4 regions of the Kitasatospora sp. NPDC058478 genome follow, and region 3 is predicted to be linked to each of the others. Evidence: riboswitches for the same ligand, from Rfam matches in the RefSeq annotation. Region 3 holds a riboswitch; each other region holds the start of a gene.

What was found. Region 3 has a riboswitch for cobalamin ahead of ACFWPT_RS07150 (prenyltransferase/squalene oxidase repeat-containing protein). Riboswitches for the same ligand answer to the same signal wherever they lie in the genome.
Region 1: it holds a riboswitch for cobalamin, as region 3 does, so the genes downstream of both, ACFWPT_RS35680 (FecCD family ABC transporter permease) here and ACFWPT_RS07150 (prenyltransferase/squalene oxidase repeat-containing protein) in region 3, are expected to answer to the same signal.
Region 2: it holds a riboswitch for cobalamin, as region 3 does, so the genes downstream of both, ACFWPT_RS36060 (HoxN/HupN/NixA family nickel/cobalt transporter) here and ACFWPT_RS07150 (prenyltransferase/squalene oxidase repeat-containing protein) in region 3, are expected to answer to the same signal.
Region 4: it holds a riboswitch for cobalamin, as region 3 does, so the genes downstream of both, ACFWPT_RS32250 (ribonucleoside-diphosphate reductase subunit alpha) here and ACFWPT_RS07150 (prenyltransferase/squalene oxidase repeat-containing protein) in region 3, are expected to answer to the same signal.

The regions. Positions count from the first base shown of each region.
Region 1 is NZ_JBHXML010000088.1:20,503-27,612, reverse strand. It holds gene ACFWPT_RS35705 (RNA polymerase sigma factor SigF) at 1-670, opposite strand, end outside; gene ACFWPT_RS35700 (hypothetical protein) at 830-1,240, opposite strand; gene ACFWPT_RS35695 (GNAT family N-acetyltransferase) at 1,490-1,969, opposite strand; gene ACFWPT_RS35690 (ABC transporter substrate-binding protein) at 2,041-3,036, opposite strand; gene ACFWPT_RS35685 (ABC transporter ATP-binding protein) at 3,059-3,823, opposite strand; gene ACFWPT_RS35680 (FecCD family ABC transporter permease) at 3,823-4,905, opposite strand; cobalamin riboswitch at 4,995-5,134, opposite strand; gene sodN (superoxide dismutase, Ni) at 5,223-5,618, opposite strand; gene sodX (nickel-type superoxide dismutase maturation protease) at 5,806-6,261, shown strand; gene ACFWPT_RS35665 (CGNR zinc finger domain-containing protein) at 6,290-6,880, opposite strand; gene ACFWPT_RS35660 (amino acid ABC transporter ATP-binding protein) at 6,994-7,110, opposite strand, start outside.
Region 2 is NZ_JBHXML010000091.1:699-7,808, forward strand. It holds gene ACFWPT_RS36045 (AAA family ATPase) at 1-233, shown strand, start outside; gene ACFWPT_RS36050 (Fpg/Nei family DNA glycosylase) at 314-1,123, shown strand; gene ACFWPT_RS36055 (ArsR/SmtB family transcription factor) at 1,176-1,559, opposite strand; cobalamin riboswitch at 1,641-1,855, shown strand; gene ACFWPT_RS36060 (HoxN/HupN/NixA family nickel/cobalt transporter) at 1,885-2,997, shown strand; gene rpmG (50S ribosomal protein L33) at 3,145-3,309, opposite strand; gene rpmB (50S ribosomal protein L28) at 3,483-3,719, shown strand; gene rpsN (30S ribosomal protein S14) at 3,719-4,024, shown strand; gene ACFWPT_RS36080 (CobW family GTP-binding protein) at 4,030-5,196, shown strand; gene rpsR (30S ribosomal protein S18) at 5,209-5,445, shown strand; gene rpmF (50S ribosomal protein L32) at 5,509-5,682, shown strand; gene ACFWPT_RS36095 (Xaa-Pro peptidase family protein) at 5,773-6,879, shown strand; gene efp (elongation factor P) at 6,959-7,110, shown strand, end outside.
Region 3 is NZ_JBHXML010000009.1:31,963-39,072, forward strand. It holds gene ACFWPT_RS07135 (peptidase) at 1-6, shown strand, start outside; gene ACFWPT_RS07140 (flagellar hook-length control protein FliK) at 37-516, shown strand; gene ACFWPT_RS07145 (hypothetical protein) at 1,193-2,557, opposite strand; cobalamin riboswitch at 2,775-2,851, opposite strand; cobalamin riboswitch at 2,929-3,072, shown strand; gene ACFWPT_RS07150 (prenyltransferase/squalene oxidase repeat-containing protein) at 3,176-6,172, shown strand; gene ACFWPT_RS07155 (hypothetical protein) at 6,169-7,110, shown strand, end outside.
Region 4 is NZ_JBHXML010000071.1:39,472-46,581, reverse strand. It holds gene ACFWPT_RS32270 (glycosyltransferase family 2 protein) at 1-281, opposite strand, end outside; gene ACFWPT_RS32265 (hypothetical protein) at 429-1,310, opposite strand; gene ACFWPT_RS32260 (glycoside hydrolase family 26 protein) at 1,493-2,947, opposite strand; gene ACFWPT_RS32255 (hypothetical protein) at 3,088-4,107, opposite strand; cobalamin riboswitch at 4,529-4,671, shown strand; gene ACFWPT_RS32250 (ribonucleoside-diphosphate reductase subunit alpha) at 4,863-7,110, shown strand, end outside.

The sequences.
Region 1 (7,110 bases), on a different contig from region 3:
GGTGCTCGGCGAGCTCGTGCACCGTGGGGGAGCGCCCGTGCCGCTGGGAGAGCTCGCTGGTCGCCGTGGTGAGCGACAGCCGCAGCTCCTGGAGGCGGCGCGGCACCCGGACCGCCCAGCCCTTGTCGCGGAAGTGCCGTTTGATCTCGCCGACGATGGTCGGCGTGGCGTAGGTGGAGAACTCGACCCCGCGCTCGTGGTCGAAGCGGTCCACCGACTTGATCAGGCCGATGGTGGCGACCTGGGTCAGGTCGTCCAGCGGCTCGCCCCGGTTGCGGAACCGCCGGGCCAGGTGCTCGACCAGCGGGATGTGCATCCGCACCAGCTGGTTGCGCAGCTCGACGCGCTCCGGGGAGCCGTCGGGCAGCGCGGACAGCCGGACGAACAGCGCGCGGGCCGCCTCCCGGTCCGGTGCGCCCGAGCGGTGCGGGGCCGGGGCCGGGGCCGGCGCCTGGACGGGCACCGCGGTGCGCAGGTCCGCGGCCTCGTCCGCCGGATCGGACGGGGGCGGGGATGCGGGCGACGGTTCAGACGTCGGCTCGGTCGGGTGGCTCATCCGGTGGGCGTCCTTCGGGTGCGCATCGTCGTTGGCGGCGAGGCCAGGAACGCTCGCCTGGGTCGGTACGGCAGGTCCCGCCGTCGCGAGGCCGGTACGGTCCAGATCACTCACGGCCATTCCCCCGTTCCGTTCCGGGAGCACCGGGGCCCTCGGGCCCCGGCATCGTCTCGTTGGTCGTACCGCGTGGGGGGCGGTACCGGGCGCCGCCCGCCCGGCCCCTGATCGGGGACCGGGCGGACGGCCCTTGTGCGGTGCTGGTCGACGCCCCGGCTAGTGGGCGACGGGGCCGCCGCGCTTCTTGTGCAGGCTGATCGACACGGTCTTGTCCTCGCCGACCGAGGAGTCGACCTCGCCGGCCAGGGCGGAGAGCACCGTCCAGGCGAAGGTGTCCCGTTCGGGCGCCTTCCCGTCGGTGGTGGGGGCGGTGACGGTCACCTTCAGCGAGTCGCCGACCAGCCGGAACTCGCAGGTCAGGACGGAGCCTGGCACCGCCTGCTGGAGCAGGATGGCGCAGGCCTCGTCGACCGCGATCCGCAGGTCCTCGATCTCGTCGAGGGTGAAGTCGAGCCGTGCCGCCAGGCCGGCCGTCGCTGTTCGCAGGACCGAGAGGTAGGCACCCGCCGCGGGCAGCCGGACCTCCACGAAGTCCTGCACTCCGGGCTCGCCGTCGATCTGGGACACCCTCACCTCCTGGGTGACGCGCTGTGCTTCCGGGCCGGTGGCCGCGGCACTGTCTGTTGCTTGGCTCAACTGCTTCGCCCCAACTGTCCAGAGGGGTGGTGCGGTACGTACCGGTCATACCCTTCGCGGGGCGACCGGACGCCGCGTATCCGCCTGAGACCTTACCGCCTTCCGCACGCCGGCCGGGGCTCGGGAGTCACTCATGGTAAGCCATCGCGACGCAGGGTGGCAGGGGTTCGGGCGGTCCGTTCAGTGACCGCCGCCGGCGGCGGCGAGCGCCTCGCCGGTGAGCCGGTAGACGGTCCAGCCGTCCATCGGCACCGCGCCGAGGGACTTGTAGAAGTCGATCGAGGGCGTGTTCCAGTCGAGCACCGACCACTCCACCCGCGCGTAGCCGCGCTCGACGGCGATCCGCGCCAGTTCCAGCAGCAGCGCCTTGCCGTGGCCGCCGCCGCGGGACTGCGGGCGGACGTACAGGTCCTCCAGGTAGATCCCGTGGGTGCCGCGCCAGGTCGAGAAGTTGAGGAACCAGACCGCGAAGCCGACCGGCTCGCCGGTGGCGTCGTCCTCGGCGATCAGGCCGAACAGCGCCGGGTTGGCGCCGAACAGGGCGTCGCGCAGCTGCTCCTCGGTGGCCACGGCCTCCTGCGGGGCCTTCTCGTACTCCGCGAGCTCGCGGATCAGGGCGAGGATGACGGGAACGTCGGTCACGACGGCGGTGCGGATCATGCCGCGAGCCTACTGCGCGCCCCCGCCCCCGGCCCAGGCCCTGATCGGGGCCCGGGCCGGGGGCGGGCGGGTCAGCGGGCCGGGACGGTGCGCAGGTAGTCGGCCAGCGCGGTGATCGCGGCCGGGTTGCGCGGGCTCTCCACCAGGTCGACGTAGTCCAGGACGAAGATCCGGTCGTTCCTGACCGCCGAGACGCCGGCCAGCGGCGGGAAGGACTTCAGGAAGGCGCGCTTGGCGTCGGCGCCGGTCTCGCCGTAGTTGTTGATCAGGATCACCTCGGGGTCGCGCTGCACCACGCTCTCCCAGCCGACGGTGACCCAGGTGTCCGCGAGGTCGCCCATCACGTTGGCCCCGCCTGCCTTGGCGATGATCTCGTCGGCCGCGGCGAACTTCCCGGCGGTGTACGGCTTGTCCTGCCCGCTGTCGTACAGGAACACGGACGGCCGGCGCTCGGGCTGCGGGGCGGCGGCGACCTGCGCCTTGAAACCGGCGACCAGCTTGTCCGCCCGGTCGCGGACGTCGAAGATCTCGCCGAGGTTGGCCAGGTCGGTGTAGAGCGCGTCCAACGGGGACATCACACCGCGCTCGGTGCCCTTGCCGCTGCGGCAGGACTCGCTGAGCACGTACGAGGCGATGCCGAGGTCCCCCAGCGCCTGCGGGGTGAAGCCGCGGCCCTCGTCGAAGCCGTAGTGCCAGCCGGCGAAGACCAGGTCGGCCTTGGCGCCCAGCACGATCTCCTTGGTGATCTCCTTCTTGGAGAGCCACGCGGTCTGCTGGTAGCCGTCCTTCCAGGCGACCTGGTCGACCCGGCCCTTGTCGTCGGGCATCACGTAGCCGGCCATCCGGTCGGCCAGGCCGAGGGCGAGCATCAGCTCGGTGATGCCGACGTCGTTGGTCACCGTCCGGGCGGGCTTCTGCGGGAAGGTGAGCTTGGTGCCGCAGTTCTCCACGGTCACCGGGTAGTGGGCGGAGGCGGCGGTGGCGTCGCCGCTCGGGGCGATCTCGGCGCCGCAGGCGGTGAGCCCGAGGGTGAGCAGGGCGGTGATGGCAACAGCCTTGGTGCGCACGGGGGTTCCTTCGGGGTGTGGGTCAGATCCGGTCGAAGAGCAGTTGGACGGCGCCGGTCACCGGGTGCCGGACGGGGGTGGCCCGGACGCCGAACACCTCGGCCAGCAGGGCGGGTCGGAGCACCTCGGCGGGCGGCCCCGAGGCGACGATCCGGCCGGCTTGCAGCACGTACAGCAGGTCGCAGTGGCCGGCCGCCAGGTTGAGGTCGTGCAGCGCGGTGAGCACCGTCGGCCCGGCCTCCCGGACCAGCGCCAGCACGTCCAACTGGTGGGCGATGTCCAGGTGGTTGGTGGGCTCGTCCAGCACCAGCAGTCGGGGCTCCTGGACCAGCGCGCGGGCGATCAGCACCCGCTGCTTCTCGCCGCCGGACAGGCTCAGGAAGCCCCGCCCGGCCAACTGCTCGGCGCCGACCTTGCGCAGCGCCTCGGTGCAGCGGGCGTGGTCGTCCGCGCCCGGGCCGCCCAGGCCGCGCCGGTGCGGCAGCCGGCCCATGGCGACCACCTCGGCCACCGTGAAGTCGAACTCGGCGGAGTGCTCCTGGGGGAGCGCGGCCACCCGCCGGGCGGCCTCGCGCGCGGTCAGCGCGTGCAGGTCCGTGCCGTCCAGCCGGACGGCCCCGGCGGCCGGCCGCAGCGCCCGGTAGACGCAGCGCAGCAGCGTCGACTTGCCGCTGCCGTTCGGTCCGATCAGTCCGACCACCTGCCCGGCGGCGGCGTCCAGGGCGACGTCGTGGACCAGCCGGGCACCGGCCAGCTCGACCGAGACGGAGTCCAGGGCGAGATCCATCAGCGGCCTCCGAAGGAATAGCCGCGACGGCGCATCAGCAGCAGGAAACAGGGCACCCCGAGCACCGCGGTGACCACCCCGACCGGCAGTTCGGCGGGCGCCAGCAGGGTGCGCGAGACGATGTCCACCCAGACCAGCAGCAGCGCCCCGGCGAGCGGCGCGACCAGCAGCACCCGGCGGTGCCCGGCGCCGACCAGCATCCGGGCCAGGTGCGGCACCATCAGCCCGACGAAGCCGATCGCCCCGCTGACGGCCACCACCGTGCCGGTGACGGCGGCGGTCACCACGAACAGCTCGCGGCGCAGCCGGTCCGGGTCCACGCCCAGCGAGGCGGCCGTCTCGTCGCCCATGGCGAGCGCGTCCAGCCGGCCGGCGGCGCAGGCCAGGTACGCCAGGCCGGCCAGCACGGTGGTGGCGGCGATCGGCACCGAGCCCCAGGTGGCGCCTCCGAGGCTGCCGAGCAGCCACATCATGGCGTCCCGGGCGGCCTCGCCGCGGGCGGCCGCGAAGACCATCAGCGCGGTGACGGCGGAGAAGCCGTAGGAGAGCGCGGTGCCGGTGAGCACCAGCCGCAGCGGGGTGAGCCCGTAGGCCGTCCGCGCCGCGAGGTAGACCAGCACCATGGCGACCAGCGCGGAGCCGAACGCGGAGGCCGAGATCGCCCACACCCCGAGCGAGGCGAAGGCGCCGAGCAGCAGCACCGCGTTGGCGCCGACGGCCGCGCCGGAGGAGATGCCGAGTACGAACGGGTCGGCCAGCGCGTTGCGCACCAGGGCCTGGACGGCGACCCCGGTGGCGGCCAGCCCGGCGCCGACCACGGCGGCCAGCACGGCGCGCGGCAGCCGGATCTCCCAGACGATCGCGTAGGCGGCGGCCTCCTCCGCCTCCAGCCGTCCGCCCGTCAGCCCGGCGGCCAGCAGCCGCAGGACGCGGGGCAGGCCGATCCCGGAGGCGCCCAGCGCCACGCCGCAGAGCAGCGAGAGCAGCAGGGCGGCGGCCAGGCCGACGGCGAGCGGGAGGGCGGGTATTCGGCGGGCGGGCGGGCTCGTTGCGCCACTGCCCGCGGCTGCGGTGCTGCTCACGGTGCGCCTTGCCTCGGGCCGCGGGTGCGCGGGGGCGGCACCGGTCGGGCGCGGGCCCGGGCGCCATCCCCTCGCAGTCCACGGCGAGTTGTCGGGAGTTCAGCGGCCGGGGGCGATCGGGCTGGCGCGGCCCCGGGGGCCGTGCTCACCGTTGCGGGTCAGCGCCGGATTCACACCGGACTTCCCCCTCGGACGCCCTGGCAGCATAACAGCCACTCAGGCTAGGCAACCCTTACCGGGCTCGGGTGGGGCGTGAACGCACGACCGCCCCCGTCCGGGCTCGCGGACGGGGGCGGTCGGGTGGCGACGCGTCAGGCTCAGGCCTGCTTGGTCTCCCAGAAGATCTTGTCGACCTCGGCGATCAGGTCCAGCAGGGCCTGGCCGGTGGCGGGGTCGGTGGACGCCTTGGCGGCCGAGGCGGCCTTCAGGGTGTCGTTGATCAGCTGGTGCAGCTGCGGGTACTTCTCGAAGTGCGGGGCCTTGAAGTAGTCGCTCCACAGCACCGAGATGTGGTGCTTGACGGCCTCGGCACGCTGCTCCTTGATGATCAGGGCGCGGGTGCGGAAAGCCGGGTCCTCGTTGGCCTGGTACTTCTCCTGGGTGCCCTTGACCGACTCGGCCTCGATCCGGGCCTGCGCCGGGTCGTACACGCCGCAGGGCAGGTCACAGTGGGCGTGGGCGGTGGCGCGCGGTGCAAACAGACGAGAGAACATGGGAGTCCTTCCTTAGATCGTCTTCCCGCGCCCGAGATTACCCTTCCGCCCCCGGGGTTTCGCGATCGGGCGGTGGGCCTAGGGCAAAAGGCGGACCCGGAACCGGGGTAATCCGGACATCGAACGGATCGAACGGGGTGACGGTCCGTACGGCAGACTGGGACCGGTCGGTCCGGGAGGAGGAGTCGTGGCGCGGAGCACGGAACCGGCGGGCACGGAACCCCGGGGGCGGGGCGGCGGCGCGGTGCCGTTCGGGCTGGTCGACGTGGCGGGCCCGTCGATGGTCCCGACCCTGCGCGAGGGCGACCAGTTGCTGGTGCGCTACGGCGCGCCGATCCGGCCCGGCGCGGTGGTGCTCTTCCGGCACCCCTTCCAGCAGGACCTGCTGGTGGTGAAGCGGGCCGCCGAGCGGCGTCCGAGGGGCTGGTGGCTGCTGTCCGACAACCGGCCGGTGGACAGCGACAGCCGCAGCTACGGCCCGGTCCCGGACGAACTGGTGCTCGGCCGGGTGCTGCTGAGGCTGCGCCCGCGCCCGGCCTGGCTGGCGCCGGGGCGGCGGCTGGAGCGGCTGCTGCTGAGCACCCGGCTGGCCCGGGTGCCGGGCCTGGCCCGCCGCCTGGGCGTCTGGGCGGACGAGCTCTGACTCCCTGACCCCCTGGGCCCTGCCCTGCCTAGCCGGCGGCGCCGAGTGCCGCGGCCTCGGCCTCCTGGCGCTTGCGGGCCCGGTACGCGGCGACGTTGGCGCGGGTCGCGCAGCGGTCCGAGCAGTAGCGGCGGGAGCGGTTGGTCGAGGTGTCCAGGTAGGCGTTGCGGCAGGGCGCGGCCTGGCAGATGCCGAGCCGGTCGGCGCCCAGCTCGGTCAGGTGGACGGCCAGGCCCATGCAGGCGACCGCGCTGAAGTGCGCGGTGGCGGTCGGCGAGTTGTCGGCCAGGTGCAGGTGCCAGCGCGGCCGGCCGGCGTCGTCCAGGTAGTCGTGCCCGGAGACCAGCGGGCTGACCGGGTACTCCATCAGCAGGCTGTTCAGCAGGTCGACGCCCCGGATCTCGTCGCCCTCGGCGGCGGCCTCGAAGACCCCGCGCAGCCTGGTCCGCACCGCCCGCAGCCGGGGCAGGTCGGACTCGTCGGCCTGTGCGGCGGCCCGCGAGGAGTCGGAGAACAGGCCGCGCACCGCGTCCACGGACGTCAGCGTGTCGGTGCCGCGTTCGGGCTCCTCGGTGTTCACCAGCCGAACGGCGAGATCGGCGTACGAGGCGAGCTCCACGGAGGTCCTTCCAAAAGGTCGGTAACGGGCTGATTGCGTCCAGCCTATTACCTGGGTGGGGAAAACGTCGGCGCCCGGCAGGAGCAGCCTGCCGGGCGCCGGTCGGTACGGTTCTACAGCACCTTGGAGAGGAAGGCGCGGGTGCGCTCGTGCCGGGGGTCGGTGAGCACCTCGCGGGGGTTGCCGGACTCGACCACCACACCGCCGTCCATGAACACCAGCGCGTCGCC
Region 2 (7,110 bases), on a different contig from region 3:
TGATCCCGGTCGTGCTGCTGCCCAGCCTGGACTCCGTGCTGCACCGCAACGCCCGGCGCGGCGGCACCCGGCGGCTCGGTGACGAGGAGGTGGCGCGGATCCACGGCCGGATGGCCGGCTGGTACAACTCCGGGCTGCCGATCATCGACAACTCGTACCTGGACGTGGCCGGCACCGCCGCCGAGCTGGACCGCGTCATCCTGGCCCGGCTGATGGGCATGCCGGTCCGCTGACCTGCGACGATCCGGTGCTGTCGGCGCCGACTGCGATGATGTGCAGGTCCTGTCGAACCACCCCGGGGGAGCTGACGCCCGTGCCGGAAGGCCACATCATCCACCGCCTCGCCGCCGAGAACCGGAAGGCCTTCGGCGGCCGCCCGGTCGAGGTGTCCAGCCCGCAGGGCCGGTTCGCCGACGAGGCCAAGGCCATCGACGGGCAGCTGCTCACCGCGGCCGAAGCCGTCGGCAAGCACCTGTTCCTCGGCTTCGAGGAGGGCGCCTGGGTGCACGTCCACCTCGGCCTCTACGGCGGCTTCGCCTTCGGCACCGGGCCCGCGCCCGAGCCGGTCGGCCTGGTCCGGCTGCGGCTGGCCAACGACGACGGCTACGCCGATCTGCGCGGCCCCAACACCTGCGCGCTGGTCACCGGCGCGGAGAAGGCCGCCGTCGCCGCCCGGCTGGGCCCCGACCCGCTGCGCGCCGACGCCGACCCGCAGGCCGCCTGGCGCCGGATATCGGCCAGCCGGACGACCGTCGCCGCGCTGCTGATGGACCAGAAGGTGCTGGCCGGGGTGGGCAACGTCTACCGGGCCGAGGTGCTGTTCCGCCACGGGATCAACCCGCACCGCGCCGGCCGCGACCTCACCCGGGGCGAGTGGGACGCGATCTGGGCCGACCTGGTCGCCCTGATGCGCGAGGGCGTCGGCGCGGGCCGGATCGACACCGTCCGGCCCGAGCACACCCCCGAGGCGATGGGCCGCCCGCCGCGTGTCGACGACCACGGCGGCGAGGTGTACGTCTACCGGCGGGCCGCGATGCCCTGCCTGGTCTGCGGCACCGACGTCCGGACGGAGCAGCACGCCGCGCGCAACCTCTTCTGGTGCCCCGCCTGCCAGGCGGCCTGACCGGGTCCGCGGTTGCTCCGGCCGGGCCCCGGCGTGTCCTCCGGGGGGCCGGTCAGCCGACGGCCACGGTGGGCTCGTGGTGTTCGGCGGCGGCGCACGCGTCGAGGAGGGGGCGCATGGCCTCGTCCACGAGCCGGTAGCGCACGACCCGCCCGTCCTTGTCCCCGGTGACCACGCCCGCGGTGCGGAGCAGCCGCAGGGCCTGGGACACGGCGGGGTCGCGCATGCCGGTGGCGACGGCGAGGTCGGAGACGGCGAGCGGGCCGGCCCGGTGGAGGGCGAGCAGGAGGGCGAGCCGCCCGGGGTCGGCGAGCAGGGAGAACCGCTCGGCCCAGGTGCGGACGTGCGCGGGGTCGCCGATCGCGGCGATGGCCTCGCAGACCCGGTGTCCGTCGATGGTGCGGTGGCCCGCGCGGTCGGCCGGTACGAGATGCATGCGCACATTGTTGCAGGAGGGGGCCTGTGATCCTGGACACCTGCGCAGGTGCGCAGCCTTGCAAGGGTGGGTCCTGACCCCTACGGTGTTCCCCGCCGTGGTGCTCGGGAAGACCGGTGACGGATCCTCAGGGGTCCCAGTCCGGAGCGGCCCTCGCCACTGTGATCGGGCCATCGTGATCGTCGACGATGGAGAGACGTCCGTACCCACGACGCCACTGGGAGCCTCGCGCACCTGGGAAGGCGGGTACGGGACCCCCGTAAGCCAGGAGACCGGCCACGGCATCTCACGAAGTGTTTCCACGAGGTGCTGGAGCGTGACCCGAATGACCCTGCCCGAAACCGCCGCCGCCGAGGCGCCGGCGACACCGTCCGTGCTGCCCACGTTCCGCTGGAAGCGCGAGGACACCGTTCGCACGGCCGGGCTGATGGGGGTGATCCTGGCCATGCACGTGGTGGCGTTCGGGACGCTCATCTTCCTGGTCGCGCCCCACAACTACGCGGTCGGCACCCAGGTCTTCGGCGTGGGCCTGGGGATCACCGCGTACACCCTCGGCATGCGGCACGCCTTCGACGCCGACCACATCGCGGTGATCGACAACACCACCCGCAAGCTGATGGCGGACGGCAAGCGGCCGGTCTCGGTCGGCTTCTGGTTCGCCCTCGGGCACTCCTCGATGGTGGTGCTGATGGCCGCCCTGGTGGCGGGCGGCGCGCAGCTGGCCAGCACGCTGATGGACGACGACTCGACCACCCACAAGTGGCTCGGGATGGTCGGCACGACGGCCTCCGGCGCGTTCCTCTACCTGATCGGCGCGCTCAACCTGGCCGCGCTGCTCGGCATCCTCAAGGTGTTCCGGGCGATGCGGGCCGGGTCGTACGACGAGGCGCAGCTGGAGGAGCACCTCAACTCGCGGGGCTTCATGGCCCGGGTGCTGAACCGGGCGACCCGCTCGATCACCCGGCCCGGGCAGATGTTCCCGGTGGGCATGGTGCTGGGGCTGGGCTTCGACACCGCGACCGAGGTCACCCTGATGGTGATGGCCGGGTCGGGCGCGGCGGCCGGGTTGCCCTGGTACGCGATCGTCTGCCTGCCGCTGCTGTTCGCGGCCGGGATGAGCCTGTTCGACACCCTGGACGGGACGTTCATGAACTTCGCGTACCAGTGGGCCTTCGCCAACCCGGTCCGGAAGGTGTACTACAACCTGACGATCACCGGGCTGTCGATCGCGGTGGCCTTCGTCATCGGCACCATCGAGCTGGTCGGCGTGCTGCACGAGAAGCTCGATCTGACCGATCCGGTCACCGGCTGGATCGCGGGCATCTCGCTGGACAACGTCGGCTACGCGATCGCCGGGCTGTTCGTGGTGGTCTGGGCCGCGGCGATCGCCTACTGGAAGCTGGCCCGGGTGGAGAAGCGCTGGGTGGCCGCCGAGTAGTGGCGGCTGCGAGCGGCGACGGCTGCGAGCAGCGACGGCGCCTCCCCCGGGATCCCGGGGGAGGCGCCGTTTCGTCGCTGCGGGGCGGTACGGGTCGCTGCCGGTCGGCGTTCCGTCGGTGCGGGGTTCAGTTCGGGCGGGCGGGGTTCAGCGCTCTTCGCGGAAGTCGACGTGTCGGCGCGCGACCGGGTCGTACTTGCGCAGGACCATCCGGTCCGGGTCGTTGCGGCGGTTCTTGCGGGTCACGTACGTGTAGCCGGTGCCGGCGGTGGAGCGGAGCTTGATGACGGGGCGCAGTTCACTACGGGCCATGGGTGTCCTCCCGGGTTGGCGGGTTGGCGGGTTGGCGGGTTGGCGGGTTGGCGGGTTGGCGGGTTGGCGGGGTGTTCGGGGCCGGGGCGAAACCGTACACCGAAATGGAAGTCATTTTCATCTGGTGTAACGTGAGCTCCGTCCTGCCCATTCCCGGACGTCAGGGAGCACCCATGTCCGCCCACTGCCAACTCACCGGCCGCAAGCCCGGATTCGGCAACGCGATCTCGCACTCGCACCGCCGCACCCGCCGCCGCTTCGACCCCAACATCCAGCACAAGCGCTACTGGCTGCCCGGCGAGGGCCGGTACGTCCGGCTCACCCTCAGCGCCAAGGGCATCCGCACCATCGACACGATCGGCATCGAGGCCGCCGTCGCCCGCATCCGCGCCCGAGGGGGGAAGGTCTGATGGCCAAGCAGAGCAAGATCGCCAAGAACGAGCAGCGCCGCGCCGTCGTGGCCCGGTACGCCGAGCGCCGCGCCGAGCTCAAGCGGATCATCGCCCACCCCGGCACCGCCCCCGCCGAACGCGCCGCCGCCCAGGCCGAACTCGCCCGCCAGCCCCGCGACGCCAGCGCCACCCGGATCCGCAACCGCGACGCCGTCGACGGCCGCCCCCGCGGCTACCTGCGGGCCTTCGGCCTCTCCCGGGTCAACCTCCGCGTCCACGCCCACGCCGGCCACCTGCCCGGCGTCCGCAAGGCCAGCTGGTGAGCGGCGTGGACGGGATCAAGCTGCCCGTGGTGGTCGTCGCCGGACTGCACGCCGCCGAACGCCGGGCCGCCGTCCGGGAGTTGGCCGCGGCTGCGGTGGACGCGGTGGTCCTCCACCACGACCTGCGGGAGGCCTCGCAGGGTGTCGTCCACCGTGAACTGCGCGACGCGGGAGGCGGGTTCGACGCCGCCGACGTCCCGCTGGTGAACGACTGCCCCTGCTGCGCCCTGCGCGAGGACCTGCTGCCGCGACTGCTGCGGATCGCCGACGAAGGCCGGTACGGACTCGCGATCGTCGAACTGTGGGGCGGCAGCGACCCGCACCCGGCCGTCGAGGTGATCGCCGGGGGAGAGGCGGACGGCCGCCATCTGGAGGACGCCGTCGAACTCGCGGGCGTGGTCACGGCCGTCGACCCGGACCGGCTGATCGGCGAACTCTCCGTCTCCGACGACCTGGTGGACCACGGCGAGCACACCGCCCGCCAGGACCAGCGGACCCGCGCGGAGGCGCTCGCCCACCAGGTCGAGTACGCCACCACCCTCGCCGTCCCGCGCGCGACGGCGCACACGCCCGGGCTCGCGCTGCTCCGCCAGCTCCACCCCACCGCCCGGGTCGTCCGGCTCGGCACCGGCGCGCTCACCCGGGCCGCCCTCGGCGGCTTCGACGTCGCCGCCGCCCGCGACCGGGTCAACCCGGCGATCGCGCTGCTCCCGCAGGAGAGCGACGAGGCCGGCGTCACCACGCTGGTCTGGGAGCGCCGCCGCCCGCTGCACCCCGAGCGGCTGCACCGGGCGCTGGAACTGCTCGTCCCCGCCGCCCAGCGCAGCCGCGGCCGCTTCTGGCTGGCCAACCGGCCCGACCTGATGCTCGCCTGGGACGCCGCCGGGGCCAACCTCGCCGTCGAGGAGTGCGGGCCCTGGCTCACCTCCCTGCCCGACGCCGCCTGGGAGCTCTACCCGCCCGCCCGCCGGGCCGCCGCCGCCCTCGACTGGCACCCTCTGCACGGCGACCGGGTGCAGCAGCTCAGCTTCACCGCCGAGGGCCTGGACGTCGACGGTGTCACCGGGCTGCTCGACTCCTGTCTGCTCACCGACGCCGAACTCGCCGCCGGCGAACCCGGCTGGAAGGCCCTGCCGGACGCCTTCCGGGACCTGCTCGACCCCGTTCACTGAGGAGCCGTCACTGTGCGTAAGCGACCGAACCCGCCCAAGGACCGGCCGAACCCGCTGTTCGCGGCCGGCGTCGAGTACATCGACTACAAGGACACCGACCTGCTGCGGCGCTTCGTCTCCGACCGCGGCAAGATCCGGAGCCGCCGCGTCACCCGGCTCACCGTCCAGCAGCAGCGCGCCGTGGCCGGGGCCGTCAAGAACGCCCGCGAGATGGCCCTCCTCCCGTACGCCGCCGGCACCACCCGGTAGCCATCGCCGCCGTCACCACCGCCACCACCGTCACCACCGTCACCACCCGACAAGGAGCCCCCGATGGCCGTCCCCAAGCGCAAGACGTCCCGCAGCAACACCCGGCACCGCCGGGCCCAGTGGAAGGGCAAGGCCCCGAAGCTCGTCCCGATCACCCTCAACGGCCGCGAACTGCTCGTCCCCCAGAACCTGGTCCCCGCCTATCGCCGCGGCCTGATCGATCCGGAGGGGGCGTAGCGACCACAAAGAGGGCGCGCGGGGGCGGGAGCGCGCCCTGTCGGGGGTGCTCGGCGGGCGGATCGGGGTGGGGGTTCGTAGGCTCGACGCATGTCTGATGCGTACGCGGGTCGGCGGGAGCGGGTGAGGGAGCACTGCAGTGCGGCCGGGGCCGATGCGGCGCTGATCACCCGGGCGGCGAACGTGCGGTATCTGACGGGCTGCGCGCCCTGCGGGGCGACGCTGCTGCTGACCCGGGAGCGGGTGCTGCTGGCAGTGCCGGACGATCTGCCGCCGGACGACACCGGGGAGCACCTGATCGCGCCGGACGTCACCCAGGTGCCGGTGGCGGCCGCGGCGGACACCGCCCTGGCGGCGGCCGCCGCCGCCGCGCGACTGGGCGTGGCGGACCTCGCGGTGGAGGAGCACGACCTGACCGTCAGCCGCCACCGCGCGGTGGCGAGCCTGGCGGAGGGGGCCCGGCTGGCCGACCTGGCGCAGGTGGTCGAGCGGCTGCGGGTGGTCAAGGACGAGCACGAGATCGCCGACCTGCGGATCGCCGCCGAGATCGCCGACCAGGCGCTCGGCGAACTGCTGGAGTCGATCCTGGTCGGCCGTACCGAACGGCACCTGGCGATGGAGCTGGAACGCCGGATGATCGACCACGGCGCGGACCGGGCGGCCTACCCGGTGTCCGTCGGCACCGGCAGCCACTCCGGCCGGCCCGCCCACCAGCCGACCGACCGCCGGGTGGAGGAGGGCGACTTCCTCACCGTGGTGATGGGCGCCCAGTACCGGGGCTACGGCGTCTCCACCGCCCGGACCTTCGTGATCGGCGCCGCCCCCGCGCCCTGGCAGGTGGAGCTGCACCGGCTGGTGTTCCGGGCCCAGCGGGCCGGCCGGGAGGCGCTCGGACCGGGCGTGGAGCAGTACGTGCCCGACCGGGCCGCGCGGCAGATCCTGGAGGCGGCCGGCCACACCGAGACCTCCCCGCACCCGGTGGGGCACGGCATCGGGCTGGAGATCCGGGAGGCGCCGCGCCTCGGTCCGTCGGACATGGGTAAACTGGACAGCCGCGTGCCGGTCACCGTCGGCCCAGGGGTCCACCTCCCGGGCAAGGGCGGTGTCCGGATCGAGGACACGCTCGTGGTGCGCCCCCCAGAGGAGGGCGGGCCCGAGCTGCTCACCATCACCACCAAGGAGCTCCTCGCCCTGTGACCGCGGCCGCCCGTCGGCCGTCGGCGGCAGGACGCAAGCCTTGGTTCCTTGACAGCTATATCCAGGAGTAAGTGCGCCCGTGGCTTCCACGAACGATCTCAAGAACGGCATGGTCCTCAAGCTGGAGGGCGGCAAGCTCTGGTCCGTCGTCGAGTTCCAGCACGTCAAGCCCGGCAAGGGCCCGGCCTTCGTGCGCACGAAGCTCAAGGAGGTCCTGACCGGCAAGGTCGT
Region 3 (7,110 bases):
CGCTGACCACCCGCTGACCCCGAGAGGAGAGCTCCGATGACCGACACCCCGGCGCCCGCGCGCCCGGCCCGCCGCACCCTCGGCTCGATCGCCGCCGCCGCTGCCCTGACCGCCGGCCTGCTCGGCGTCTCCGCCGTCCAGGCCCCGAAGGCGCAGGCCGCCGCCTGCGACGGCACCACCGGCGTCACCGTCGTGGTCGACTTCACCGCCGTCGGCGGCGGTATCCAGACCGGCTGCGCACCCGGCGACCCCGCCAGCGGCCTGGCCGCGCTGACCGGCGCCGGGTTCGCGTACACCTTCCACCCGCGCTACCCGGGCTTCGTCTGCACCATCAACGCCCTGCCGACGACCTGCACCAACCCCACCGGCAGCGCCTACTGGTCGTACTGGCACGCCCAGCACGGCGGCCCCTGGTCGTACAGCAACCTGGGCGCGGGCGGCTACAACCCGGCACCCGGCGACGTCGAGGGCTGGTCCTTCGGCGCCGGCGCCCAGCCGGGCGTCACCGCGCCCTGACCTCCGGAGACACCCCGGTGCCCCGGCCCCTCCGGAAGGGGGGGCCGGGGCACCGGCGGTGCGGCACGTTCGGCGCCGCCGGGCGAGCAGCACCATGGTGGCCGTCGCAGCGGTGAACAACAGGGTGTTCACCACGCTCCCGCCGGTGGTCAGCAGCCGTGGGACAAGGCAACCGCCTGGTCCCGCCAGGTCCACACCCTCGCTGTTCGACACGCCAGCTCAGCTCTCGTCCGAGCATCTCCAGGACGGCGGTGTGGCCGTTGCGTGTTTCTGAACTCAACTAATACGTAAGGAACTTGAGGCGAAGGACCCTGGTCTGCAGAAGCTGGGCGCCGGGACGTGTGAGCGGCCCCGCGTACCGGAATCGGTGCGCGGGGCCGCTGTGGGGCATCGGGTGGTTCAGCAGTGGGGCGGGTCGGGCGCGTTGTGGAATAGAACCGCACCCCGACCGCGCAGTCCAGGCCGCAAACCCGCCAGGCTCCGCCCCGATAACTCCCTTGTGCGGCGGGTGGGTTGGGTCCTGTCGGGTCGCGAAGAGGCTGGTCTGGGGCGTCGGCGTCGGGCGGTGCGGGCTCGGGCCGCCGGGGGCCCGGTGGAAGTCCCTCCGTGCACCCGGCGTGATGTGATGGCAGGTCAGCTCGCTGCTTCCGCGTCCAGGACGGCCAGGGTATCCGGATCAGTTGCCGTAGCAGAGCGAGACGGTGTCGCCGAGGTGAACGGTGGTGGCCCGGGTGGCGGTGGTGGCGGTGGTGCCGTCCAGGGTGATCTTCCAGGTGGAGGAGCCGCTGTTGGCGGTGCCGTTGATCGCGGTGACGGCGCCGGTGCCGGAGGACGGGGTGACGGCGGTGACGCAGCCGGCGGGGGTCGCGGATGCGGCGGCGTCGAGGACGTCGCCGAGGGTTGCGGTGGTGCCGGTCGGGGTGAGGGTGACGGCGCAGACCTTGAGGGGGTTGGTGCCGTCGTCGATGACCAGCGCGAGCTTGGCGGCGGTGCCGGGGACGAAGGTGGTGGCGGCGGCCCAGGCCGGCTCGCCGGCGGTGGTCGGGGCCGGCGGGGTGGCGGTGAAGCCGGCGCCGGCGACGGCGCGCAGGCCGTCGACGGAGGCGTAGGTGGAGGGGGTGGTGTCGGTGGGCAGGTACTTGAAGCCGCCGCCGGGCTTGAACTGCTGGGCGATCAGGAAGTCGACGGGGCTCTTGCCGGTGCCGCTGGTGAAGTCGGCGCCCTGGGGGTTGATGCCGCAGGCGTTGAGGCCGGAGACGGCCCAGCCGTTGGAGTCGGTGTTGACGCCGAACATGGCGTTGAAGGCGCCGGAGGCGGTGAGCTTGCCCTTGAGGAAGTTCTTGGCGGCGACGATCGCCGGGTCGGTGGCGGGGACGCCCCCGGTGCAGAGCGAGGCCATGGCGGCGCCGGTCATGTCGATGTCGCTGCCTTGGGCGAGGGCGTTCGGGTCGCCTGCGGCCTTGCTGAAGTTCCAGCCGCCGTCGTTGTGCTGGTTGGCGCGCACCGCCGTGACGGAGGCGTCGAGCAGCGGCTGCGGGACGCGGGGGTTGCCGGCCTGGGTCTTGGCGCCCGCGAGGGCGAGGAGGCCGAAGACGGTGCCGTTGAAGTTGGCGGACGGGCCGTAGTAGCCGGGTTCGGCGGTCTGCCAGTAGGTGGCGAGGTCGGCGACGAGGTTGCGGCCCGGGCCGACCCGGGCGGGGTCGATGCCGGCGGCGTAGGCGTTGAGGATGCCGCGCTCGTAGTCCGTGACGACCGGTGAGGCGCTCGGCCAGCCGGGGGCGGCGAGTTGGCCGCGGTACACCAGGCGGGCGTTCTTGGTGGGGTCGCCGCCGGGGGTGACGTCGGCGGCGGCCGTGCCGGCGGCCGCGAGTGCGCTGAACGCCCACTCGTTGGAGAGCCCGCCGCCGGTGACGTAGCTGCCGTCGGCGGCCTGGAGCGACTTCAGGTAGGTGACGCCGGTGCTCTTCGAGGTGGCTATCTGGGTGGGGCTGGCCGTCGCGTGGGCGGGGACGGCGGAGAGCAGGAGTGCGCCGGCCGTCAGGGCGACGGAGGCGGCGCGGGAGGGGGCGGTCCGCGAGGAGGTGGTCTGCGAGGGGGTGGTTCGCGAGGGGGCGAGGAGGGACACGGGACAGGCTCCTTGGGGTGGCGGGCGCCGACCCTGCCCCGGAGTTCCGGCGTCCGTTCAAGGGCGCGCGACTGCCGGAGCGGTCGCCGCCCGGATCGCGTGGGCCGGCTTTCGCCATGGTGCGCGGCCGGGCGGGCATTCGGGCTCAGGGCGGCACGATGGCCACCCCACACCGCTGCGCGTCAGCCCCGGATTCGCACCGGGTTCCCCCGCTCGGCCACCGCGGACGCTACCGCACGGCGCACCGGCGCACGAGGTGGTGTGATCGACATGACGACCCGTTGACTCCTGTTCTACCGGCGTGGTCTGATGAACCGATTTTTTGCCCTCGGCATTCAGGGGAAGCCGGTCCAACTCCGGCGCTGACCCGCAACCGTGGACCCACCTGTGGTGGGTGAGCCGGAATGCCTGGACCGGGGGCCTGTTCACAGAGCACTTGCGTCGTCGCGGACTACGACGCGGTCCGGACGGTCCCTGCCCAGGAGACCGTCGGCTGCGCCGTTGCGTCCCGCGTCGACCGACCAGGGAGTCGTCGTGAGGGTCAGCAGCAGTCGCACACGTCACAGGAACCGGGACCTCGCCTCCGTGGTGGTCGCCGGTGCTGTCGCGGTCGCCGCCTGCGGAAGCGTCCTGTTCGGGCGCCCCGGCACCGCGGCCGCCGACCCGATCGAGCAGTGCACGGCGACGACGGGCGCGATCGTCGCCGTCGACTTCACCCACTGGGGCGGCGGCGTCGTCCGGGGCTGCGACGCCCACCCCACGACCGGGATGAACCTGCTGCACGCCGCCGGCTTCACCACCGCCGGAACCGAGCACGACGGACCCGCCTTCATCTGCCGCCTCGGAACCGGGACCTTCAACAGCGGCACCCAGTACCCGACGCCGGCCGAGGAACCCTGCGTCAACACCCCGCAGGCCACCGCGTACTGGTCGTACTGGATCGCCGAACCCGGCCAACAGGCCTGGTCCTACAGCCGGTTCGGCGCCGGGACGCAGAAGCCCAAGCCCGGCGAGGTCGAGGCCTGGGTGTACGGCGGCACCGACATCGGCGGCACCAGCGGGGCACCGGGCTTCACCCCGGACTCCGTGAGAGCGAAGAGCGGTGGTTCGTCGGCTTCGCCGTCCGCCTCGCCATCCGCCTCGCTGTCACCCTCGGCGAGCCCGACTCCGACACCGACCCCGACCGGGCCGACCTCGACCGGGCCGTCCGCCACCGGTGACCCGGCGGCCGCCGCGGCCTGGCTGGCCCGCCAACTCGTCGGCGGCGACCACATGGAGAACTGGGCCGTCGAGGGGCCGGACTACCCCCGGACCGCCCTCACCGCCATCGCCCTCGCCGCCGCCGGCACGCAGGACCCGGCGGTGCGCAGGACGACCGCCTTCCTCGCCGCCCACACCGACGCCTTCCTGTACCCCGACGGACCGGCCGGCCAGCCCGATGCGAGGGCCGCCGCACTGCTGGCCCTCGTCGCCGAGAGCACCGGCAGCGATCCCCGGGCCTTCGGCGGCCGGGACCTGATCGCCGCGCTCACCGGCCACGTCTGCACGGCGGCGGGGGAGAACGGCAGGTGCACCGCCGCCGGGGACTTCCTCGGCGCGGCCTCGCCCTGGGTCCAGTCCCTCGGCGTCATCGCCCTCCAGCGCGCCGGTGTCACGCCACCCGCCCCGGCGCTCGCCCGCTTCACGGCGCTCCAGTGCGCCGACGGCGGGGTGGCCGGATCGATGATCGTCGCCGGCGAGCACTGCGAGTCCGACCCGCTCACCACCGGCCTCGCGGTGCTCGCCCTTCGCACGGCCCCCGGGTACGAGACGGCGGCGAAGAAGGCTTCGGACCAGCTCGCGGCCGGACAGCAGGCCGACGGATCCCTGCTCCCGTACCTCGGCGCCCCCGGCGACACCATCAGCACCGCGAGCGCGGCCCAGGCGTTCAAGGCCACCGGACAGGACACCCGCCGGGCCGCCGCCACGGCCTGGCTCGCCGCCCGGCAGGGCACGGACGGCGGCTTCGGCCCCGACGCGTCGACCACCGACCCGGACCCGGCGGCCACCGAGCAGGCGATCCTGGCCCTGACCGGCACCGACCTCACCAGCGTCCGGCACAACCCGGACCCCACCACCCCGCCGACGACGCCCGCCACCACGAAGCCTGCCGGAAGAACCCCCGACGCCGCCAAGGGCAGCGCCTACCTCACCGACCCCTCCCGCCTGATCAACGGCCGCTACTACGAGGGCTTCCCGGCCTTCGCCGACTTCGGCCTCACCATCGACGGCGCCTACGCCCTCGCGGCCACCGGCACCGACGACGCCGCGCTGCGCAGGATCGTCGACTTCCTGGACCAGCCGGGCAAGGACGCCGGTGAGCGCACCGTCAACGACTGGACCGGCATCGGCACCGAGTACGCAGGCGGCGGCTCGATCGGAAAGGAGGCGCTGCTCGCCGAGGCGGTCGGCCGCAACCCGCGCGCCTTCGGCGGCCACGACCTGATCGCCGCCCTGGCCGCCCTCGTGTGCACCAAGGCCGACCAGAGCACCGGCTGCGCGGCGCCCGGCAACTACACCTACGCCACCTCGGTGTTCTCCCAGGCGCTCGGCATCATGGCCCAGCTCCGGGCCGGGGACTCGACGAACGCCGCTCCCGCGATCGCCTACCTGAAGGGCCTCCAGCACCAGGACGGCTCGTGGCCGAGCCTGATCCCCGCCACCGGGGACTCCGACGTGGACAGCACGGCGATGGCCGTCATGGCCCTCGCCCTCGTGCCGGGGGACGAGGCCGCGCGGGCCGTCGACCAGGGCCTCGGCTGGCTCGCCGCGCGGCAGCTGCCCGACGGCGGCTTCCCGGGAGCGGCCGGCGACTCGACCAACTCGGCCGCGCTCGCCATCCAGGGCATGACGCTGCGCCAGGCCTCGTACGGCGCCCGGATCGCCAAGGCGCGCGACTTCCTGGCGGGCCAGCAGAACGGGGACGGCGGGTTCAACGTCGCCTCTGCCGGGCAACCGGGATCGGACGTCCGCGCGTCCACGCAGGTGCTCGGCGGTGCCACCGGGATCTCGTTCGGCACGCTGTTCCGGGACCTCGGGGGAACGTCGACGCCGACGCCGACTCCGACTTCCACCGGGACGGCGACCCCGACGGGTACGCCGACGGGCACTCCCACGGGCACGCCGATCGATACCCCGACCGGCACGCCCACGAACACATCCACGAACACGCCCACGAACACGCCCACGAACACGCCGAGCCCGACGGGCTCGCCCGCAACGGCTGGGCCCTCGGACACCGCCGCTCCCTCGACCGGCGACGGTTCGGCCACCTGGTCGGCCGGTGGCATCGACGCTCCGGCCGGTGGCGGTGGCGCACCCGTCGCCCCCGCCGGTGGCGTGCCGGCGCAGACCGGTTCCGGCAGCCTGGCCGGGACCGGAACCCAGGCCCTGACGCTGACGGCGGGCGCGGGTGTGCTGACCGCGCTCGGCGCGGCGGCCGTCCTCGTCGCCCGGCGCCGCGCCGCAGCCGCCCCGGGGCGTCACCGGTGAGCCGGGGACTCGGCGGTCGGCTCGGCCGGCTGTCCGGGGCGGCGGCCCTGACCTTCGCCCTCGCGTTCGGCGGCGTCGCCGTGGGCACCGCCCCGGCGTCCGCGGCGCCGCTGCCGATCGACCAGTGCACCACCACCTCCGGCGTGGTGCTCGCCGTGGACTTCAGCAAGTGGGGCGGCCCGCTGCTGCGCTCCTGCGGGACCACCCCGACCACCGGCTTCACCCTGCTCAACCAGGGCGGCTGGAAGACCACCGGGACCGGCCACGACGGTCCGGCGTTCATCTGCCGGATCGGCTACAGCGGCTTCCAGGGCGGCAAGCAGTTCCCGGCCCCGGACCAGGAGAAGTGCGTCCTGACGCCCCCGGCCACGGCCTACTGGTCGTACTGGCACGCCGATCCGGGCCAGAACGAGTGGTCCTACAGCCAGCTCGGCGCGATGAGTTACCAGCCGAAGCCCGGCAGCGTCGACCTCTGGATCTTCGGTGGCACCAACATCGAGGGCACCGAGGGGCGGCCGGGCTTCTCGCCGGACAGCGTGCGCGCGAACAACTTCAGCCCCGGCGGGCAGCCCGCCGACCCCGGCCAGGGCACCACGGGCGGCTCCGGCGGCGGGTCGACGGGTGGCACGGGTACGACCGGCGGCAGCGCCACCGGCACCGGTTCGAGCGGTGGCACCGGCGGGACCGGAACCACCGGAAACGCAGGCGGAACCGGCAGCACCAGCAGCACCGGCAGCAGCGGCGGAACCGGCGGCACCAGCGGCGCAGGCACGACCGGTGGCACCGGATCGGGCCGGGCCCCGGCCCCCGCCAAGCCCCCGACGGGCGGAGCCCGCCCGCCCGCGCCCGCCACGACCCCGGGGCCCGGCGCCGCCGCCACCCCCGAGGACGGCATCACTCCGCCCGGAGCGCCCGAGCCGACGCCCGTGCCCGCCACG
Region 4 (7,110 bases), on a different contig from region 3:
GCCGGCGTCATCCGGCTCACCTGGCGCAGCCGGCGGCGGACCATCAGCACGCCCTGGAAGCCGATCAGGACGCCGAACACCGGCATCCCCCACAAAATGGTGATCGTCCAGCCGAGCGGGGTGGGGTTGGGCACGTAGGCCCAGACCGAGAAGGCGAAGATGACCGTGAAGGAGAAGTAGAACGGGAGGACCCGGGGCTTCCACGACATCTGTCGCTCGGCGAGCCGGGCGGCCTCGCGGGACGTGGTGAGCACCGTCCGTGCGGGGGCTGTCGATGGCATGGCGAAAGTCGCTCCTCGTCTGCTGGCGGGCCGATCCCCTGCGGGAGCCGGGTCGTTCGTGGGCGGTCCGGGGTTGCGGCGGTCCAGGCCCGCGGCGGTCCAGGCCCGCGGCGGTTCAGGGCTGCGGCGGTCCGGGGTTGCGGCGGTTCAGGCCTGCGGCGGGCGGTCCGTCGGCGGGCGGTCCGTCGGCGGGCGGTCGGCCGGGGGCGCGACCGGGCCCGGGGCGACCGGACCGGGCGTCACCGGCGGCGCGGCGGGCCACGGCTGCTGGGCGAGCGTCGACGGGTGCGGGGCCGGCTGGGTGGGCTGCTGCGCGTACGGCACCGGCTGCGACGGCTGGACCGGCGCCGGCTGCGGCCAGGCCGCGGGCTGCGACTGCGGCGCCGGGGGCTGCTGCGGCCACGCGGGCTGCGGCTGCTGCTGGAACGGCGGCTGCGGTGGCCAGGCGGCCTGCGGCTGCAGCGGCTGTTGCTGCTGTTGCGGCCAGGCGGGCTGGTGCTGGAACGGCTGCGGGCCCGGGGCCGGCTCGGCCGGGATCGTCTGCAGCAGCGACCAGTGCAGCTGTCCGCCCGACGCCGCGGCGGCTTCCGACGCCCCCCGCTCCCGCCACTTCAGCCGGGCCAGCAGCAGGATCAGCGCCGCGGTGACGACCACGCCGAGCGCGAAGGTCGCGAGCTTGAGGCCGCCCTCGGTGGTGCTGGTGAACCACTCCCGCTGCGGCTTGTCCAGGAGTGCGCCGGTCAGGCTGCGCACCCGGTTGTACCCCTCGACCAGTGCGACGCCGGCCGCCACCCCGAGCGCCCAGGTGCGCCCGCGCAGCAGCAGGATTCCCGAAACCAGGTAGATCAGGCCGTAGTTGAGGCTGCCGGTCTCGGCGTCCACCGAGGTGCCGCCGTAGTAGAAGATGCCTTTGACGTAGGTCGCGAACCCGACCTGGCCGAAGCAGTTGTACGCCGCCCAGCCGAGCAGCACCACGCCCCAGCCGACGGCGATGCCGCCGGCCGCGCGCATCGCACGCGCCTGTCCCATCCCGCACCCCCGCCCCGCCGGGCCCGTCCCGGCGTCAGCCCCTCGGCTTCGCCGCCACAGGATGCCACACGGCACAACGGACACGGTATTCCGGCCGTTCAACGGAATTCAGTGGTGTAGCACACCTCGCGGCGACCGGCTCGGCGGACGCACGGGGCGGCTCGACGAACGCGCGGGGCGGCTCAACGGACGTGCAGGCCGCCCCAGTCGACGTTCGCGCCGAACGGGCCTGCGCCGCCGGTGAGCGCCAGCGGGCTGTGGTAGGTGGCGTTGACGTCCGCGCCGGAGTTGCGCGGCTGGTCCGGCGTCAGGTTGTCCGAGGTGAGCGACTGCCCCCAGACCGTCCAGATCGTCCAGGGCGTGCGCCGCAGCGTGTCCGGCTGGCGGGAGTTGACCGGGACGGCGAAGGACTCGGCCAGGATCCGCGGCTTGCCGTAGGCGGCGAGCCCGTCGTAGTACCGCTTGGTCCACACCTCGCCGGTGCCGATCGGGTGCGCGGGGCTGCCGCTGTAGTCGTCCACCCCGACCACGTCGACGTACTGGGAGCCCGGGTAGTAGTCCCACGGGTCCGCGCCGGGGGCTCCGTCCCAGGACACCGGCGTCCAGACGAACAGCAGGTTGTGCAGGCCCCTGGTCTCCACCAGGTAGCGGTAGGTGATCCGCCACAGCGCCTGGTAGTCGGCCGGCTTCTGGCCCGACCACCAGAACCTGCGGGCGCAGTCCTGCACGTTCATCTCGTGGTACGGGCGCAGCAGCACCGGCACGTCGTGGGCGGCCAGGTACTCCAGGTGGTCGGCCAGGTAGGACAGGTCGGTCATCAGCGCGCGGTACTCGGGGGTGTCGTGCGCGCTGTCGACGACGCGGCCGAACCAGCCCTTGTCCTTCGCGGCCGGGGAGTTCGAACAGAGCACCTGCTCGAAGGACTTGACGTCCGAACCGGGGTAGGGCTGGTGGAAGGACATGCCGACGATCCCGGCCGGCCCCCCGCCGTTGTCGGGCAGTTCGGTGGTGGTGCCGTCGCAGTTGTGCTGGACACCGGCCGTGCCGTAGCTGCCGTCGTCGGCGCGCGGGTGGCCGGACCAGACGGCGGAGAGCAGGTCGACGGCGTCGTCGGTGTACTGCCAGCCGGCCCGGCAGGTGGGCCACCGGCCGGCCGAGTAGGAGCGCGGGTCGCCGACACCCCAACCGGTCTGGCCGTAGCCGGGGCCGAGGTCGGTCTCGACGAAGCCGGGCAGCTTGCCGGTGAGGTCGGCGGCCTTCTTGTAGTAGTAGCCGACCTGCTTGGTGCCGCGGTAGTCGCCGTACTCGGGGTTGTTGCGCTCGTTGTGCGCCTCGACGTGCTGGCCGATCACCGTCCCGCCGCTCTGCCCGGTGCGGGCCTGCCCCTCCAGGTCGGCGAGCAGTTGCTGGACGGCCCGGGCGTTCGGCGAGGCCTGCGGGTCCCGGGCGAGCAGGTCCCGGCCGACCTCCGGCGGCAGGGTGCGGCCGGAGAAACCGACCGCCACCGGGACGCGGGCGGGCTGTTCGCCGTCGGCCCGGCCGTCGCGCTGCAACAGCGCCACGGCGCCCGCGGCCACCACGACCCCGGCCGCGGCCAGGACGGCGGGCTTGCCGCGCAGGGCTCTGGGCAGGGCCACGGACCGCTCCTCCGGTTGCTCGCCGGCACCGGCCCAGGCGGACACAACCGGAACACTCGTGCGAATGACTGCCCCGAGAGCCTGCCACACTCCCCCGGCCCCGGCGAGCGAACCCGCCGGGGCCGGGGTGTCACGGCGGATCAGCCGGCCGCGGCGGCCCCCGGCGCACCCGGCGCGGACGCGGCCTTGGCGCGCTGGAGCAGCTGGCCCTTCACGTGCTCGCCGAAGCCGGCGGCCGCCGCGGTGGCGGCGGCGTCGGCGGTGTTGCCGCCCTTCGCCGAGCCCTCGACCGTGAAGTAGGCGTACCGGCCCAGGGTGTTGTGCGTGTTGGTGCAGCCCGGCGTGGCGCAGAAGGCCGGCGCGCCCGGCGCGACGGCGCCCTTGAGGTGGCCGGTGTAGCTCTTCATCGAGGTCTCGGCCTGGATCTTGTGGTCGAAGACCGCGACGCCGACGGTCACCGCGCTGTCGCCGGAGACGTAGGTCGCCCGGAGCACCTTCTGGCAGCCCTGGTCACCGAGGACCTTGCCGAGCCCGCCGGTCGTCGAGTTCCCGTCCCAGCAGGGCGAGTCCAGCGAGACGAAGGTCCGGTTCCAGGTGGCGCCGTTGACCGTCACCTGGAGTGCGGAGAACAGCGCCCCCGCGTCCTGCGGCGCCGGGTCGGTGGCGGCCTCCCAGATCGGCTTCGACGGGTCGTCCGGCGCGCCGCCCGGGGTGCCGGACGGGTTCCCGCCCGGGGTTCCGGCGGCATTCGGCGCGGCACTCGGTGCGGCGGAGGACGGCCGGTTGGAGGCCGAGGCGGTCGGCCCGGCGGTCGGCTTGTCGCCGTCGCCCTTCGTCAGCAGCACCGCACCGCCCGCGACCAGGCCGCCGACCAGGACGACCGCGACCGCCACGCCGAGGGCCCGCAGCCGGCGGCGGCGCTTGTCGTCCGCCGCGTTGCGGTCCGCCAGCGCCTGCCAGTTCGGCTCGGCGCGCTGCGGCGCCTGGGGCTGCGGGTACGGCTGCGGGTGCGCCTGCGGGTGTCCTTGGGGATGCGTCTGGGGATGCGGCTGGGGGTTCGGCTGCCACTGCGGCGGCAGCTGCTGCCCCGGTTGGCCCGGCTGCGGCAGCGGAGGCTGCCCCGGCGGGCCGGGCTGCGCCACCGGCTGCGCGGGCGGCACCGGAGGCCCGTACGAGGCCGGCGGCGGCCCGAAGCCCCCGCTCGGCGGCAACACCGGACCGGGCACCACCGGCGGCTGCTGACCGTGCGCGTCCCCCGGCCCGGTGGGAGGCGTTCCCTGCGGACCCTGCCCGGGTGCGCCAGTTCCGTCGCTCACGCGCCCCCTCGCTTCGCTCGATGATCGCTTCGCGAAACGCGCCCCTCGGCGCTTCGCTCGCTCATGCGCCCAGATCGTAGGGCATGCCCCCGCCAGCCGGTCCGCCCGGTGACCGTTCCGTATCGAAACCAGGACGCCGGAGCCCGGAACCAAGGCCCCGGGAGCCCGGATCCGAGGCGCCCCAAGGCCACGGCCCGCCCCCTCCCAGCACCCCCGGTTATCGCGCCGACACACCGCGCCGTACTACATGTGGGGTCGCATCAGAGAGACACCACAAGATGTATGCTCAATCCTGCTGTCGATGCAGGGGAACCCGGTGCGAATCCGGGACTGCCCCGCAGCGGTGAGCGGGCGGCTCCAGCAGCCGCACCGCGAGTCCGAGTACCTGCCGACGGTGTGCGCACGGGCCCTCCCGCAGAGGCCGCGCCAGCACGAGAACTACCTTCCGGGCCTCGCGGGCGGGCCGGGGACGCCACTGTCGCGCGACGCTTCCTGCGTACGTGCCGTGCTCCCCTGCCCCGAACGGCCCGGTACCCCCCGATCACCGCCGCCGATCGCCGCCAGGAGAGAGCGCCTTGACCACCGCTGCCTCAGCCACCCTGCCCGCCCAGGGCACCGGCCCCGCCCCCACCGACCCGACGGTCTCCGACCCCGGCGGCGCGCTCCTTCGGCTGCTCACCGACCGCAGCGTCGATCTCCCCCAGGTGGACCCCGGCCATGTCGCCGCCGCCGCGCTGCGCGGCCGCCACGCCGGCTCGGACTTCGCCGAGCTGCGCGGGCTGGCCGTGGACGCCGCCGCGTCGATGATCGCCGAGGACCCCCAGTACTCGAAGCTGGCCGCCCGGCTGCTCGCCCTGGAGATCGTCGACGAGGCGAACAGCCAGGGCTCGCGCTCCTTCGCCGCCTCGATCGCCGTCGGCCACGACGAGGGCCTGATCGGCGACACCACCGCCGCCTTCGTCGCCAAGCACGCCGCCGCCCTGGACGCGCTGATCGACGTACACGGCGACGACCGCTTCGAGTACTTCGGCCTGCGCACCGTGCAGTCCCGCTACCTGCTGCGCCACCCGATCACCCGCAAGGTCATCGAGACCCCGCAGCACTTCCTGCTCCGCGTCGCCTGCGGCCTGGCGGTCGGCGACAGCGAGCAGTCCGTGCGCGAGGTCGCCGAGCTGTACGGCCTGATGAGCCGGCTGGAGTACCTGACCTCCTCGCCGACCCTGTTCAACTCCGGCACCCGGCACCCGCAGATGTCGAGCTGCTACCTGCTCGACTCCCCGCTGGACAACCTGGACTCGATCTACAACCGCTACGCGCAGATCGCCCGGCTGTCCAAGCACGCCGGCGGCATCGGCCTGTCCTACTCGCGCATCCGCTCGCGCGGCAGCCTGATCCGCGGCACCAACGGCAAGTCCAACGGCATCGTCCCGTTCCTGCGCACCCTCGACTCCTCGGTCGCCGCCGTCAACCAGGGCGGCCGCCGCAAGGGCGCGGCCTGCGTCTACCTGGAGACCTGGCACGCCGACATCGAGGAGTTCCTGGAGCTCCGCGACAACACCGGCGAAGAGGCGCGGCGCACCCACAACCTCAACCTGGCGCACTGGATCCCGGACGAGTTCATGCGCCGGGTCAACGCCAACGAGGACTGGTCGCTCTTCTCCCCCGCCGACGTGCCCGAGCTCGTCGACCTGTGGGGCTCCGACTTCGACGAGGCCTACCGCAAGGCCGAGCTGGCCGGCAAGGCCGTGCGCTCCATCCCCGCGCAGACCCTGTACGCCCGGATGATGCGCACCCTGGCGCAGACCGGCAACGGCTGGATGACCTTCAAGGACGCCTCCAACCGCGCCGCCAACCAGACCGCGCTGCCCGGCCGCACGGTGCACTCCTCGAACCTGTGCACCGAGATCCTGGAGGTCACGGACGACTCCGAGACCGCCGTCTGCAACCTCGGCTCGGTCAACCTCGGCGCCCACGTCGCCCCCGGGGCCTCCGTCGACGACCTGCTCGGCGCCATGGACTGGGAGCGCCTCGACGCCACCGTCCGCACCGCCGTGACGTTCCTCGACCGCGTGGTGGACATCAACTTCTACCCGACCACCGAGGCCGGCACCTCCAACTCCCGCTGGCGCCCGGTCGGCCTCGGCGTGATGGGCCTCCAGGACGTCTTCTTCAAGCTGCGGATCGACTTCGACTCCGCCGAGGCCGCGCGGCTCTCCACCCTCATCGCCGAGCGCATCATGCTCACCGCGTACGAGCGCTCCGCCGACCTGGCCGAGCAGCTGGGCCGCCACGAGGCCTACGGCGAGACCCGCGCCGCCCGCGGCGAACTGCACATCGACCACTTCCCGACGGCCGCCCCGCAGTGGGCCGACCGCTGGACCGCGCTGCGCGCCCGCATCGCCGAGACCGGCCTGCGCAACTCGCTGCTGCTGGCCATCGCGCCGACCGCGACCATCGCGTCCATCGCCGGCGTCTACGAGTGCATCGAGCCGCAGGTCTCCAACCTGTTCAAGCGCGAGACGCTGTCCGGCGAGTTCCTCCAGGTCAACCCGTACCTGGTGCGCGAGCTCAAGGAGCTCGGCGTCTGGGACCAGCAGACCCGCGACGCCCTGCGCGAGGCCAACGGCTCCATCCAGGAACTGGGCTGGCTGCCCGCCGAGGTCCGCTCGCTCTACCGCACCGCCTGGGAGCTGCCCCAGCGCGCGCTGATCGACCTGGCCGCGGCCCGCATGCCGTACCTCGACCAGAGCCAGTCGCTGAACCTGTTCATGGCGGCGCCGACCATCGGCAAGCTCAGCTCGATGTACGCCTACGCGTGGAAGGTCGGTCTCAAGACCACCTACTACC